Linked DNA regions of Euzebya rosea. The protein of the gene in region 2 interacts with the protein of the main gene of each other region in a pairwise test. Links are inferred from orthologs where the notes say so. Each region holds a gene or a part of one and is shown on either strand. Other genes may lie near its edges.

Evidence for each region.
Region 1: the proteins of secD (region 2) and pheT interact in binary tests that used the Escherichia coli proteins (3 or more experiments, as listed by UniProt). The link is inferred for Euzebya rosea from one-to-one orthologs.

The regions. Positions count from the first base shown.
Region 1 is NZ_PGDQ01000005.1:288,620-294,125, reverse strand. What follows is about bases 1,174-4,200. They hold pheT (phenylalanine--tRNA ligase subunit beta), read right to left. Parts: upstream 3,883-4,200; coding sequence 1,465-3,882; downstream 1,174-1,464. Other genes in these bases: pheS (phenylalanine--tRNA ligase subunit alpha), read right to left, coding at 3,910-4,200; CUC05_RS08455 (hypothetical protein), read right to left, coding at 1,174-1,452. Also shown: CUC05_RS08460 (molybdopterin-dependent oxidoreductase), read left to right, coding at 1-832; more of CUC05_RS08455, read right to left, coding at 877-1,173; more of pheS, read right to left, coding at 4,201-4,983; CUC05_RS08440 (sensor histidine kinase), read right to left, coding at 5,101-5,506.
Region 2 is NZ_PGDQ01000005.1:131,470-136,942, reverse strand. What follows is about bases 421-3,414. They hold secD (protein translocase subunit SecD), read right to left. Parts: upstream 2,686-3,414; coding sequence 1,156-2,685; downstream 421-1,155. Other genes in these bases: CUC05_RS07810 (hypothetical protein), read right to left, coding at 2,740-3,414; secF (protein translocase subunit SecF), read right to left, coding at 421-1,159. Outside these bases: more of secF, read right to left, coding at 161-420; more of CUC05_RS07810, read right to left, coding at 3,415-3,660; preprotein translocase subunit YajC, read right to left, coding at 3,674-4,117; Holliday junction branch migration DNA helicase RuvB, read right to left, coding at 4,329-5,381; Holliday junction branch migration protein RuvA, read right to left, coding at 5,378-5,473. UniProt on the Escherichia coli protein: Part of the Sec protein translocase complex. Interacts with the SecYEG preprotein conducting channel. SecDF uses the proton motive force (PMF) to complete protein translocation after the ATP-dependent function of SecA.

The DNA.
Region 1 (5,506 bases), 160 kb from region 2 along the record:
GGTCGTCGGCTTCCTCCACGGTGGGGTCGACCCCGCCCCGACCGTCCGTGAACGACGCGCGCAGGCCTTCGCCGCGCAGGCCCGGGCCGAGACGACGAGGGTCAGCCGGGCGGTGTACGTCCAGCGGACCCGCCGGTCGGTCCTGACCGGCGCGGCGGGGGTGGCGGCGCTCGGCCTGGGCTGGGGGTGGCTGCTGCGGGCCCCGGAGGACGGCAACATCCCGTGGCCGCTGCGTCGCGGGTTCGAGTGGAACGAGACCGTCTGGTCGACCCTGTACGACCCCGGGCGGCTGGCACCGGAGTTCGACGTCACCGCCGCCGAGGACATCCGGGTGAACGGCACGATCGGGCTGGACCCCCCGCTGGACGAGGCCGCCTGGCGGCTGCGGGTCGAGGGACCCGACGGGCAGCTGCTGGACGAGCTCGACCTCGCCGACGTGCTGGACGGGGCGAGCCCCGTGCACCAGGTGACGGAGCACAAGTGCATCGAGGGGTGGAGCGCCGTCGTCGCCTGGGAGGGCATCCGCTTCGCCGACTTCGCCGGCCGCTACGAGTCGCTGCTGGCCGACACCGGCTACGTGCAGCTGGTCACGCCCGACGAGGCGTACTACGTCGGGCTGGACGCCGACACCGCGATGCACCCCCAGACCCTGCTGGCGACCGGCCTCAACGGGCAGCCGCTGACCAGCGACCACGGCGCGCCGCTGCGGCTGGTCACTCCCCTCCACTACGGCATCAAGGCCCTCAAGCGCATCGGCACCATCCGCTTCACCACCGACCGCCCGGCCGACTACTGGGCCGAACGCGGCTACGACTGGGACTCCTCCCACTGACGCGTGTCGGCTCACGGCGGCCGACGCCCGCGTGGCGACACTCGTCAGTCGGTGAGGTGGGCGCGGCCGCGGGGGGACAGGCGGTAGCCGACGCGGAGGGACTCTGTCAGGCCCAGGGCCTTGAGGCGGCGGACCCGTCGCTTGAAGCGTGGCACCTCCGGCTCACCGACCATCTCGGCCAGGTCCGGGGCGCGGGTGCCCTCGTGGTCGGCGATCAGGCGCAGGAACGTCGACGTCCAGGGACCGTCGTCGGCGGCGGCGTCCAGCCGGGCCAGCGCCGCGTCCAGCTCGGCCCGGTCGGCGTCGGACAGCTCGTCGGCCTCGCGGAGCGCCACGCGCGGGTCGACCCCGGCGTGGTGGAACTCGATGCGGTACAGCCGCCGGTCGGCGCCCTCCTGCAGCGCCGCGAGGACGTCGGCGACCGAGGCGTGCCCGGCCGCCCTGGCGTCGGACTCGGCGATGTCGGCCTCGTCGATCAGCTCGACAGCATCGATGGCCAGCAGGCCGGCGGCGGTTCGCAGGGTGCCGCCGGCCTTGACAGTCGGCCGTTTCCAGCGCCGGAACGCACAGGTGATCGAGCCGTCGGCCAGGCCCTCCCACGTCGTCTTCGGCATCAGCATCGGCCGATCACCCTAACGTCGCAGCTGCCCGCCCATCGCCTCGACCGCCTCGGCGATCCGCTCGATGGCCGCGGCCTCCTCGGTGTCGGTCAGCTGCGTCTCGGGGTCGTCGAGCAGCAGCGAGAACGCCAGCGACTTCTTGCCCTCGCCCAGCTGCTCGCCGGTGAAGACGTCGAACAGGTCGATGCTGCTCAGCCGTTCACCGGCCGCGCTGGCCACGACGTCGCGCACGGTCGCATGGTCCACCGCGACGTCCACCAGGACGGCGACGTCGAACCGCAGGCCCGGCAGGGGCGAGGGCATCACGGCGGTCGGCAGGTTGGCGCCGCCGTCGACGATGACGTCCAGCCGCAGCTCGGCTGCGACGGTGCGCTCGGGCACCTCGAAGGCCTTGCACACCCGCGGGTGCAGCTCGCCGACCACGCCGACCTCGGTGTCCCCGAAGAACACGCGGGCGGCCCGTCCGGGGTGGAACGGCATCTCGTGGGTGCGCTCGACCCGCAGGTCGTGGGCCACGACGGTGCGACGGATCAGCTCGACGGCACCCATCACGTCGGCGAACTCCACCGGACGGGCGTCGCTGTCGTGCCGGCCGGCCTCGAAGGCCCCGCAGGCGATCAGCGCGACGTGGTCGGGCTCGGCTGGCAGCTCGACACCGGACGGGCCACCGTCGAGGGCCACGTGGCCGTCTCCGGGCGGCACGAACACGTGCCCCGTCTCGAACAGCGCGAGGTCGGTGTTCTGGCGGTTGACGTTTCGCCGAACCGTCGCCAGCAGGCCGGGGAGCAGCGTGGTGCGCAGCACCGACTCCTCCTTCGACAGCGGGTTGACCAGCTTGATGGTCCGACGGCGCGGGTCCTCGTCGTCCAGCCCGAGCGCGACCAGGTCCTCGTCGGCGATGAACGGGTACTGCAGCACCTCCGTCCAGCCACCGCCCGCCAGCGCCCGACGGATGTCCAGCGCCGCCAGGTCCTCCGGCGAGCGTCGGCCGGACCGACCGGTCGACGGAACGCGCGGCTCGATGTTGTCGTAGCCGAACAGCCGCGCGACCTCCTCGGTCAGGTCGGCCTCGATCCGCATGTCGGGGCGGTACGGCGGCGGGACGACCAGGCGCTCGTCCTCCCCCTCGCCCTCCGTGGTGCAGCCCAGCGACTCCAGCAGCTCGACCTGGCGGTCGGCGGAGATGTCCATGCCGATCAGCGACCGGACCCGTGCCGGCCGCAGGCGGATCGGGGTGGGCATGTCGGGGATCGGCTCGAGGTCGTGGCCACCGACGACGGTGCCGCCGGCCCACTCCGTGATCAGGTCCGCGACCCGCGTGGCGCCCTGCGGCAGCCATTCGGTGTTGACGGTCCGCTCGAAGCGGGACTTGGCCTCGGTGTACAGGTGGTGGCGCCGGCCGGTGCGCAGCACCTTGACCGGGTCCCACGCCGCGACCTCGACGTACAGGTCGGTGGTGCCCTCGTTGATCTCCGTGGCGTCACCGCCCATCACACCGGCCAGCCCGATCGCGCCGGACTCGTCGGCGATGACGACGTCCTCGGCGTCCAGGATGCGCTCGACCCCGTCGAGGGTCGTCAGCACCTCGCCGGGTTCGGCGTTGCGCACCACGAGGCCGCCGCTCAGCAGCGCGCGGTCGTATGCGTGGACAGGGAAGCCGGTCTCCAGCATCGCGTAGTTGGTGGCGTCCACGACGTTGCTGATCGGGCGCATGCCAGCCAGGTTCAGCCGCTTCTGGACCGCAGGCGGCGAGGCCGCGATGGTGACGCCCTCGATGCCGCGGCCGTCCCAGCGACGCACTCCGGTGCCGTCGGCGAGGGACACCTCGACGGTGGCGTTCCCACCGGGGTTGCCGGCGAGCTGCGGGACCTTCAGGTCGGCGCCGGTCAGGGCGTGCAGGTCACGGGCGAGGCCCCAGATGGAGGCGCCGTAGCCGCGGTCGGGGGTCAGGTCGATGTCGAGGACGGCCTCCTCGAGGTCCAGCCAGTCGGTCACGTCCGCACCGACGGGGGCGTCGTCGCCGAGCAGCCAGATGCCCGAGTGGTCCTCGCCGACGCCGAGCTCACGGGCGGAGGCGAGCATGCCGTTGGAGGTGACGCCCATCAGCTTCTTGGTGCCGATCTCGAAGCCGCCCGGCAGCGTCGAGCCGGGCAGCGCCGCCGGGACGCGGTCGCCGACGGAGAAGTTCTTGGCGCCGCAGACGATCTCCCACTCGCGCTCGCCGTCGAAGGCGTTGACCAGCGACAGCTTGTCGGCCTTGGGGACGGGGGCGAAGGACAGGATCTCCACGACCTTCAGGCCGCGGGCGCCGGTGGTTGGCCGCTCGACGGCGTCGACCTCGAGGCCGCCGATGGTCAGGACGTCGGCCAGCTCCTCGGGGGACAGGTCGAGGTCGATGTAGTCGTACAGCCAGGAAACAGGAACACGCATGGTGGGTTCTCCTCGTGACGCCGCGGGCTAGAAGCTGGACAGCAGTCGGACGTCGTTGTCGGCGAACAGCCGCAGGTCGGGCACGCCGTAGCGGACCATGGCGGTGCGTTCGATGCCGATGCCGAACGCGAAGCCCTGGACCTCCTCCGGGTCGTAGCCGCCGGCGCGGAGGACGTTGGGGTGGACCATGCCCGAGCCGAGCAGCTCCATCCACTTGCCACCCCCCTGCCCGTCGGGTACCCAGGCGTCGAGCTCGGCGGACGGCTCGGTGAACGGGAAGTAGTGGGGTCGGAAGCGCAGCTTCACGTCCTCGCCGACGAGCGCCCGGGCGAAGGCCATGAGGGTGCCGTACAGGTCCGACAGCGACAGGTCGGTGTCGACGGCGAGGCCCTCGATCTGGTGGAAGACCGGCACGTGCGTGGCGTCGGGGGTGTCCTGCCGGTAGACGCGGCCGGGGATGGCGACGTACACGGGCGGGTCGTTGTCCAGCATCGTGCGGATCTGCATCGGCGAGGTCTGGGTGCGCAGCAGCATCCCGGTGGTCCCGTCGTCGCGCTTGGGGGCCTCCGTCAGCCCGTGCACGTAGATGGTGTCCTGCAGCGTGCGTGCCGGGTGGTCCATCTGCGTGTTGAGCGCGTCGAAGTTGAACCAGTCCGACTCGACCTCGGGGCCCGTGACGATCTCGTAGCCGAGCCCCACGAAGACGTCGAGGATGGCGTCGAGCGTCTGGCGGAGCGGGTGCAGCGACCCGCGGGCGGGCACCCGCGGCGGCAGCGTGATGTCGATGGCCTCCGCGGCGAGGACGACGCGGTCACGCTCGATCTCCAGCGTGGTGCGCCGGGCGGACTCGGTGCGCCCGAAGTCGGCGTTCACGGTGTTGACGGCCTGGCCGACGGCCTTGCGCGTCTCGGGGTCCATCCTCCCGAGGCTGCGCTTGACCATCGACAGGCGACCCTTCTTGCCCATCCAGGTCTGGCGGACGGCCTCGAGGGCGTCGAGGTCGGTGGCTGCCTGCAGCTCGGCGACGGCCTCGGCGCCGAGGGCGAGCACGTCGTCGGGGGTGGGGACGTCCGGGGTATCGGTGGTGGGATCAGTGGTCACAGCTGGGTGCTCCGCTCTGGCGTTGGGGCAGGGGTGAGGGGCGTGGACGTGGCGGCGGCCGGTGTCGGCGCCGGGCGAGTCCGCGAACGAGCCAGGGCCCGCGTGGCTGACGCGGGGCTAGTGGCTCTCGCCGTTGGTGTGCCGAAGGGCCGACAGATCGATGCCTGCGAGCTCGAGACCGCCCTTCGGCAACGTAAATCGGAAGACCGACCCGCTGCCCGGGGAGGACTCGACGACGATCTCGCCACCGTGGGCCTGCACGAGCCCCTTGGTGATGTACAGCCCCAGCCCCGTTCCCTGCTTCCGCTCGCCGGGTTTGCGGAAGAACTTGGTGAAGATGGGGTTGAGGAACTCCTCGGGGATGCCGTCGCCCTCGTCGGCGACGGCCACCTCGACGAACTCCTCGGTCTCGCTGGCGGTGATCGTGATCGTCCCGTTGGTGTACCGGATCGCGTTCTCCAGCAGGTTGGAGAGGATCTGCTCGACGCGGTCGGGGTCGGCGTACAGCTGGGGCAGCTCGCCG
Region 2 (5,473 bases):
AATCGTCGCCGGATGCCAATCGTCCCCCCGGGCCGTGGCAGCAGCCCCAATTCGACTCCGGCGACCCGCCCCTGGCAGCAATCGCCCGGCCCAGAAACGGGCTGTCCCCCCGATCTCTGGTCGAGGTCGAGGGGACGAGGCCGGGATGCCGCTGGCGCGGTCAGGTGGCGCGGGCGGCGCGTTCCTTGAGCTCGGCGAACTTGGGGTCCTTCTCCTTCAGCCACACCAGCATCGGGGTGGCGATGATGATGGAGGAGTAGGTACCGACCGTCATGCCGATGAACAGCGCGAGGGCCAGGTCCGACAGCGTGGCCGCGCCCAGCAGGTTGGCGCCGACGAACAGCAGCGAGGCGACCGGCAGCACCGACGTGATGGACGTCGACAAGGACCGGACCAGGACGTTGTTCAGGGCGTTGTTGGCCAGCTGGCCGTAGGACACCGTCGACACCGACGTCAGCTTCTCGCTGTCCTCGGTGATGCGGTCGAACACCACGACGGTGTCGTAGAGCGAGTACCCGAGGATCGTCAGGATGGCGATGACCGTCGACGGCGAGACCGTGAAGCCGATCAGCGCGTACAGGCCGACCGTGATGATCACGTCGTGCAGCAGGGTGAGCACCGCGGAGACGGCCATGCGCCACTCGAAGCGGAACGTGATGTAGGCGATGACCAGGACGAGGAACACGATGAGGCCGCGGACGGCCTGCTCGGTGACCGCGTCACCCCAGCGGGGGCCGATGGTGGAGACGCTCACGTCGCCGCCGGTCAGCTCCTCGATGGCAGCCGCGACCTCGAGGTCGTCGACGCCGGAGATCTCCGAGATCGCCGGCGTGGACACCTGGGCACCCTCGCCGTCGGCGACGATCTGCACGATCGCGCCGGTGACGCCGAGGTCGCTCAGCGCCGCCTCGATGTCGTCGACGGTGAACTCCTGGGTGGCCCCCTCCTCCACGAAGGAGGACCCGCCGGTGAACTCGATGGAGAAGTTCAGCCCGCGGATGCCGAGGGCGGCCAGGCTGATCACGATCAGCGCGAGGGTGATCAGGCCGAACTGGCGCGAACGACCGATGAAGTCGACGTTCGCCTGCCCGGTCAGCAGCCGTGCGAGGCCGGTGTCCCGGTCCTCCTGGCGGTCGGTGGTGGTGATGTCGTCGCTCACTTGCGACCCTTCTTCCCGTTCTTGCGACCCTTGCGGCCGGATCCGACGTTGGCCGAGAGGGCCAGCTGCTCACTGGTGACGCCGGCACGCAGCCCCATGAAGGGTGCGTTGACCAGCTTGGGGCTGCGGGCGACGAGCCCGAACACCCCGCGGGTGAACGTGGCGAACAGCAGGGTGTCGATCAGCGTCGACAGGCCCAGCGTGAACGCGAACCCACGGACCGGGCCGACCGCCAGCAGGTACAGCACGACGGCTGCGAGGAAGCTGACGGTGTTGCCGGTCAGGTTGGTGCGGAACGCCTTGGTGAAGGCGTGGTCGGCGGCGGTGCGGATGGTGCGTCCGGCGCGGACCTCGTCGCGGTACCGCTCGCGGTAGATGATGGAGGAGTCCGCCGCGATGCCGATGGAGACGATGACACCGGCGATACCGGCCAGGGTCAGGGTGAAGCCGATGACCTCGCCGAGGACGATGATCAGGCCGAACACGGTGATGCCGAAGAAGATCAGCTCGATCACCGCAGCCGCACCCATGCCGCGGTACAGCGCGATCAGGTACAGGGCCACGAGGACGAGGCCGATCAGGCCGGCCAGCAGGCCGGCGTCCAGCGAGTCACGACCGAGGGTCGGAGAGATCGTCTGGAAGGTGCCGAAGTCCAGCTGGATGGGCAGCGCACCGGCCTTGAGCACGAGCGCCAGGTCCTTGGCGTCGTTCTCGCCGACGGTGTTGACGACGGCCGAACCGCCCTGGATGCCCTGGCCACAGGCCACGTCCTGGCTGACCGGCGGGGCCTGCTCGACGATGGAGTCCAGCACGATGGCCAGCTGCCGCTGGACACCCTGCAGGCAGGCGAGGTTGCCGGTGACCTCGGCGAAGGCGTCGGCGCCCTCGTCGTCGAACTCCATCTCCACGATCCACTGCTCGACGATCTGCTGCGGGATCAGCTGGGCGGACGCGTCGGTCAGGTTGGCACCCGAGACGGCGACCGGGCCCATGCGCAGGCGGTTCCACTCCGACCGGGGCAGCTCGACGTCGGGGTCGACGGGGTCGTAGGTGCGCAGGCACAGCACGACCTCCTCGTCGGCCGGCGGGATCGCCGTGTCGGACCGCTCGTCGCAGGTCGACCCGGCGGTGGCAGTGGCCGTCTCGCTCAGCTCGGAGGTGTCGGGCGGCAGCACCTCCAGCACCTGGCGGAACTGCAGCTGGGCGGTGCGGCCGATGATCTCCCGGGCCTGCTCCTGGTCGGCCACACCCGGCAGCTGCACCTGGATGGTGTCGCCCTGGCGGGCGATGTCGGGCTCGGCAACACCCAGCGCGTCGACGCGCTCGCGGATGGTGGCGACGGTCTGGTCAAGGATCTCGTCGTCGATCTCGCCCTGTCCTTCGGCCGGGATCAGGTTGGCGCTGACGCCACCCTGCAGGTCCAGGCCCAGACGCGGTTCGAGCCCGGCGACGGCGATCCATCCCCACACCGCCGCGAGTGCGACGGCGTAGATGACGATCAGCGTGATCAGGCGTCCTCGTGACACGGTGACAGCTTTCGTTGGTTGGTGGGTGGGGCTGAGCGGATGGCGTGCGACGGTCTAGAGGACCGGGACGTCGTTGACGGTGATGCGGAACTCCGCGCCGAGCGTTCGCCCGGCGCGGCGGCACATCACCATCCGCTCCATGAAGATCTCGAAGTACTCGAAGACGGGCGTGACGTCGGTGTCGACGGTCAGCTCGAGGGTGAGCGTGCGGCGGACGTCGGGGTCGCTCGGACGAACCAGCATCCGCTCCCCGTCGTCGGTGAAGATGTTCGACTCGACCAGGCCGGTTTCCTGCTCGGCCAGGTCGCGGTCACGCGGCGAGACGCGCAGGAAGCTGGAGGTGACCGCGTAGTTGACGCGGTCGTGGATGTCGTTGTCGATGTCGCCGGTGTCGCGCACCCGGCTGCGGTGCACGTCGGACTTGTCGGCCACGATGACCGCGGCGGACACGGGCGAGACGGCGACGCCGTAGGACTCCTCGTGGTTGCCGGCCGCACCCATGACCTGGGCGATGTCGTGCACGGGCACGTCGAGCTCGCGGAGGATCGTCATCGCGATCAGCCCGGAGGACTGCCCGTGGTTGGCCCGCGACACGACGTTGCCGATGTCGTGCAGGTAGCCGCTGACCGCCCCGAGCTCGGCCAGGCGTTCGTCGAACCCGAGGTGGGTCAGGACGTTGTAGGCGATGTGCCCGACGAGGTTGGCGTGCCGGAAGCCGTGTTCGGTGAACCCCTGCGAGGCGAGGAACTCGTCGGCCATCTCCAGCAGCCCCGTGGCGAGGGTGTGCTGCCGCACGGCGTCCAGCAGCGGGATGCGGCTGCGGCCGGTGGACTCCGCCGGGGTCGCCTGCTCGGTGCCCTCCGGGGTGCGGCCACCGACGCCGACGCCGTCGTCGGCGAGGTCGCCGTCGGGTGTGTCGGCAGCGCCGGCGGACCGCTGGTCCGGCTCGGCGCCCCGGTCGTCGTCGTGGCTCATGTGGTGGGGAGGATCAGGCGTCGCGGTTGGTGTCGTTGTCGCCGTCCGCGTCACCCATGACGATGTCGTCGTCGTTGTCGAAGTCGAACTCGTCGTCGTCGAACTCGTCGAGGTCGTCATCGTCGTCGAAGGTGATGGGAGCCGGCTCGGTCAGCGCCCGGGAGATGGCGGTGCGGGCCATCGTGACGATGACGCCGGGGGCAAGCTCCAGCTCCATCGTGTCCTCCTCGAGGGCCACGATGCGGCCGTGGAAGCCGCCGATCGTGACGATCTCGTCCCCTTCGGAGACCCGGCGGAGCATGGCCTGCTGCTCGGCCTGGCGCTTGCGCTGGGGGCGGATGATGAGGAAGTAGAAGGCCGCGCCGATGAGCAGGAACGGCAGGAGGGCGCCGATGGGGCTGCCCGTGGCAGCTGCGCCGGTCTCGGCGAGCACGGGAACGTCGATAAGCAGGTTCATGGTGAGGACGGGCCTCCGGGTGGAGAGTGGGTGGGGCCTGCGGGGGTGGTCGCTGACTGCGCACACCGAAGCGGCCCTGCTGAGAGGCCCGGCCGGGAAACGATAGCACCGTCGGTGCCGGTCCTCCGACCGCGTCCACGGCCGGTCAGCCGGCGGGTGGTCCCGGGTGCGCGGTCGTCGTGGCGCCCTGCCGAGCGATCAGTCGAACCGGTCAGTCGAACAGGGAGGGGCCGGCCCCGGGGGTGCGGTCCAGCGTGAAGGGCAGGTCGAGGTGCCCGAAGGCGGCCGCGGTGGCCACCCGGCCGCGGGGCGTGCGGGCGAGCATGCCCTTCTGGATGAGGAACGGTTCGACGACGTCCTCGAGGGTGTCGGGCTGCTCCCCGACCGCGACGGCGAGGGTGCCGAGGCCCACCGGGCCGCCGCCGAAGTCGCGGCACAGCTTGTCCAGCACCATGCGGTCGAGCTTGTCCAGGCCGGCCGGGTCGACCTCGAACATCTCCAGGGCAGCCGACGCGGTCGCGTGGTTCACCGTCCCGTCGCCCTTGACCTCGGCGTAGTCGCGGACGCGCTTCAGCAGGCGGTTGGCGATGCGGGGGGTGCCGCGGCTGCGGCGGGCGATCTCCAGGGCGCCGGCGGCGTCCATGGGGACGTCGAGCAGCGTGGCGGAGCGGGACACGATCCGTCGCAGGTCACCGGGGTCGTAGAACTCCAGGCGGGTCGCGAAGCCGAAGCGGTCGCGCAGCGGGCCGGTCAGCAGGCCGGTGCGGGTGGTGGCGCCGACGAGGGTGAAGGGCGGCAGCGGCAGCCGGAAGGCCTTTGCGGCCGGGCCCTTGCCGACCACGATGTCCAGGACGAAGTCCTCCATGGCCGGGTAGAGGATCTCCTCCACGGCGCGTGGCAGGCGGTGGATCTCGTCGAGGAAGAGCACGTCGCCCTTCTCGAGGTTGGTCAGGATCGCCGCGAGGTCGCCGGGGCGTTCCAGCGCCGGACCGGACGTGGCCCGCAGCGCCGCCTGCATCTCGGTGGCCACGATGTGGGCGAGGGAGGTCTTGCCGAGGCCCGGCGGGCCGGAGAACAGCAGGTGGTCGGCAGAGGCCCCACGTCGCTGGGCTCCGGCGAGGATCAGGCCGAGCTGGTCCTTGATGCGTTGCTGGCCAACGAACTCGCCGAGGTGGCGTGGCCGCAGGCTGGTCTCGAGGTCGAGGTCCTCGTCCTGGGCGTAGGGGTCGATGACCTCGTTGTCGAGGCCGTGATCGTCGCTCATCCGAGGCCTCGCAGGGCCCCGCGGATCTGGACCTCGGCTGGTTCGTCGGCGGGGACGCCACGGAGGGCGTGCTCGACCTCGGCGGCCCCGTA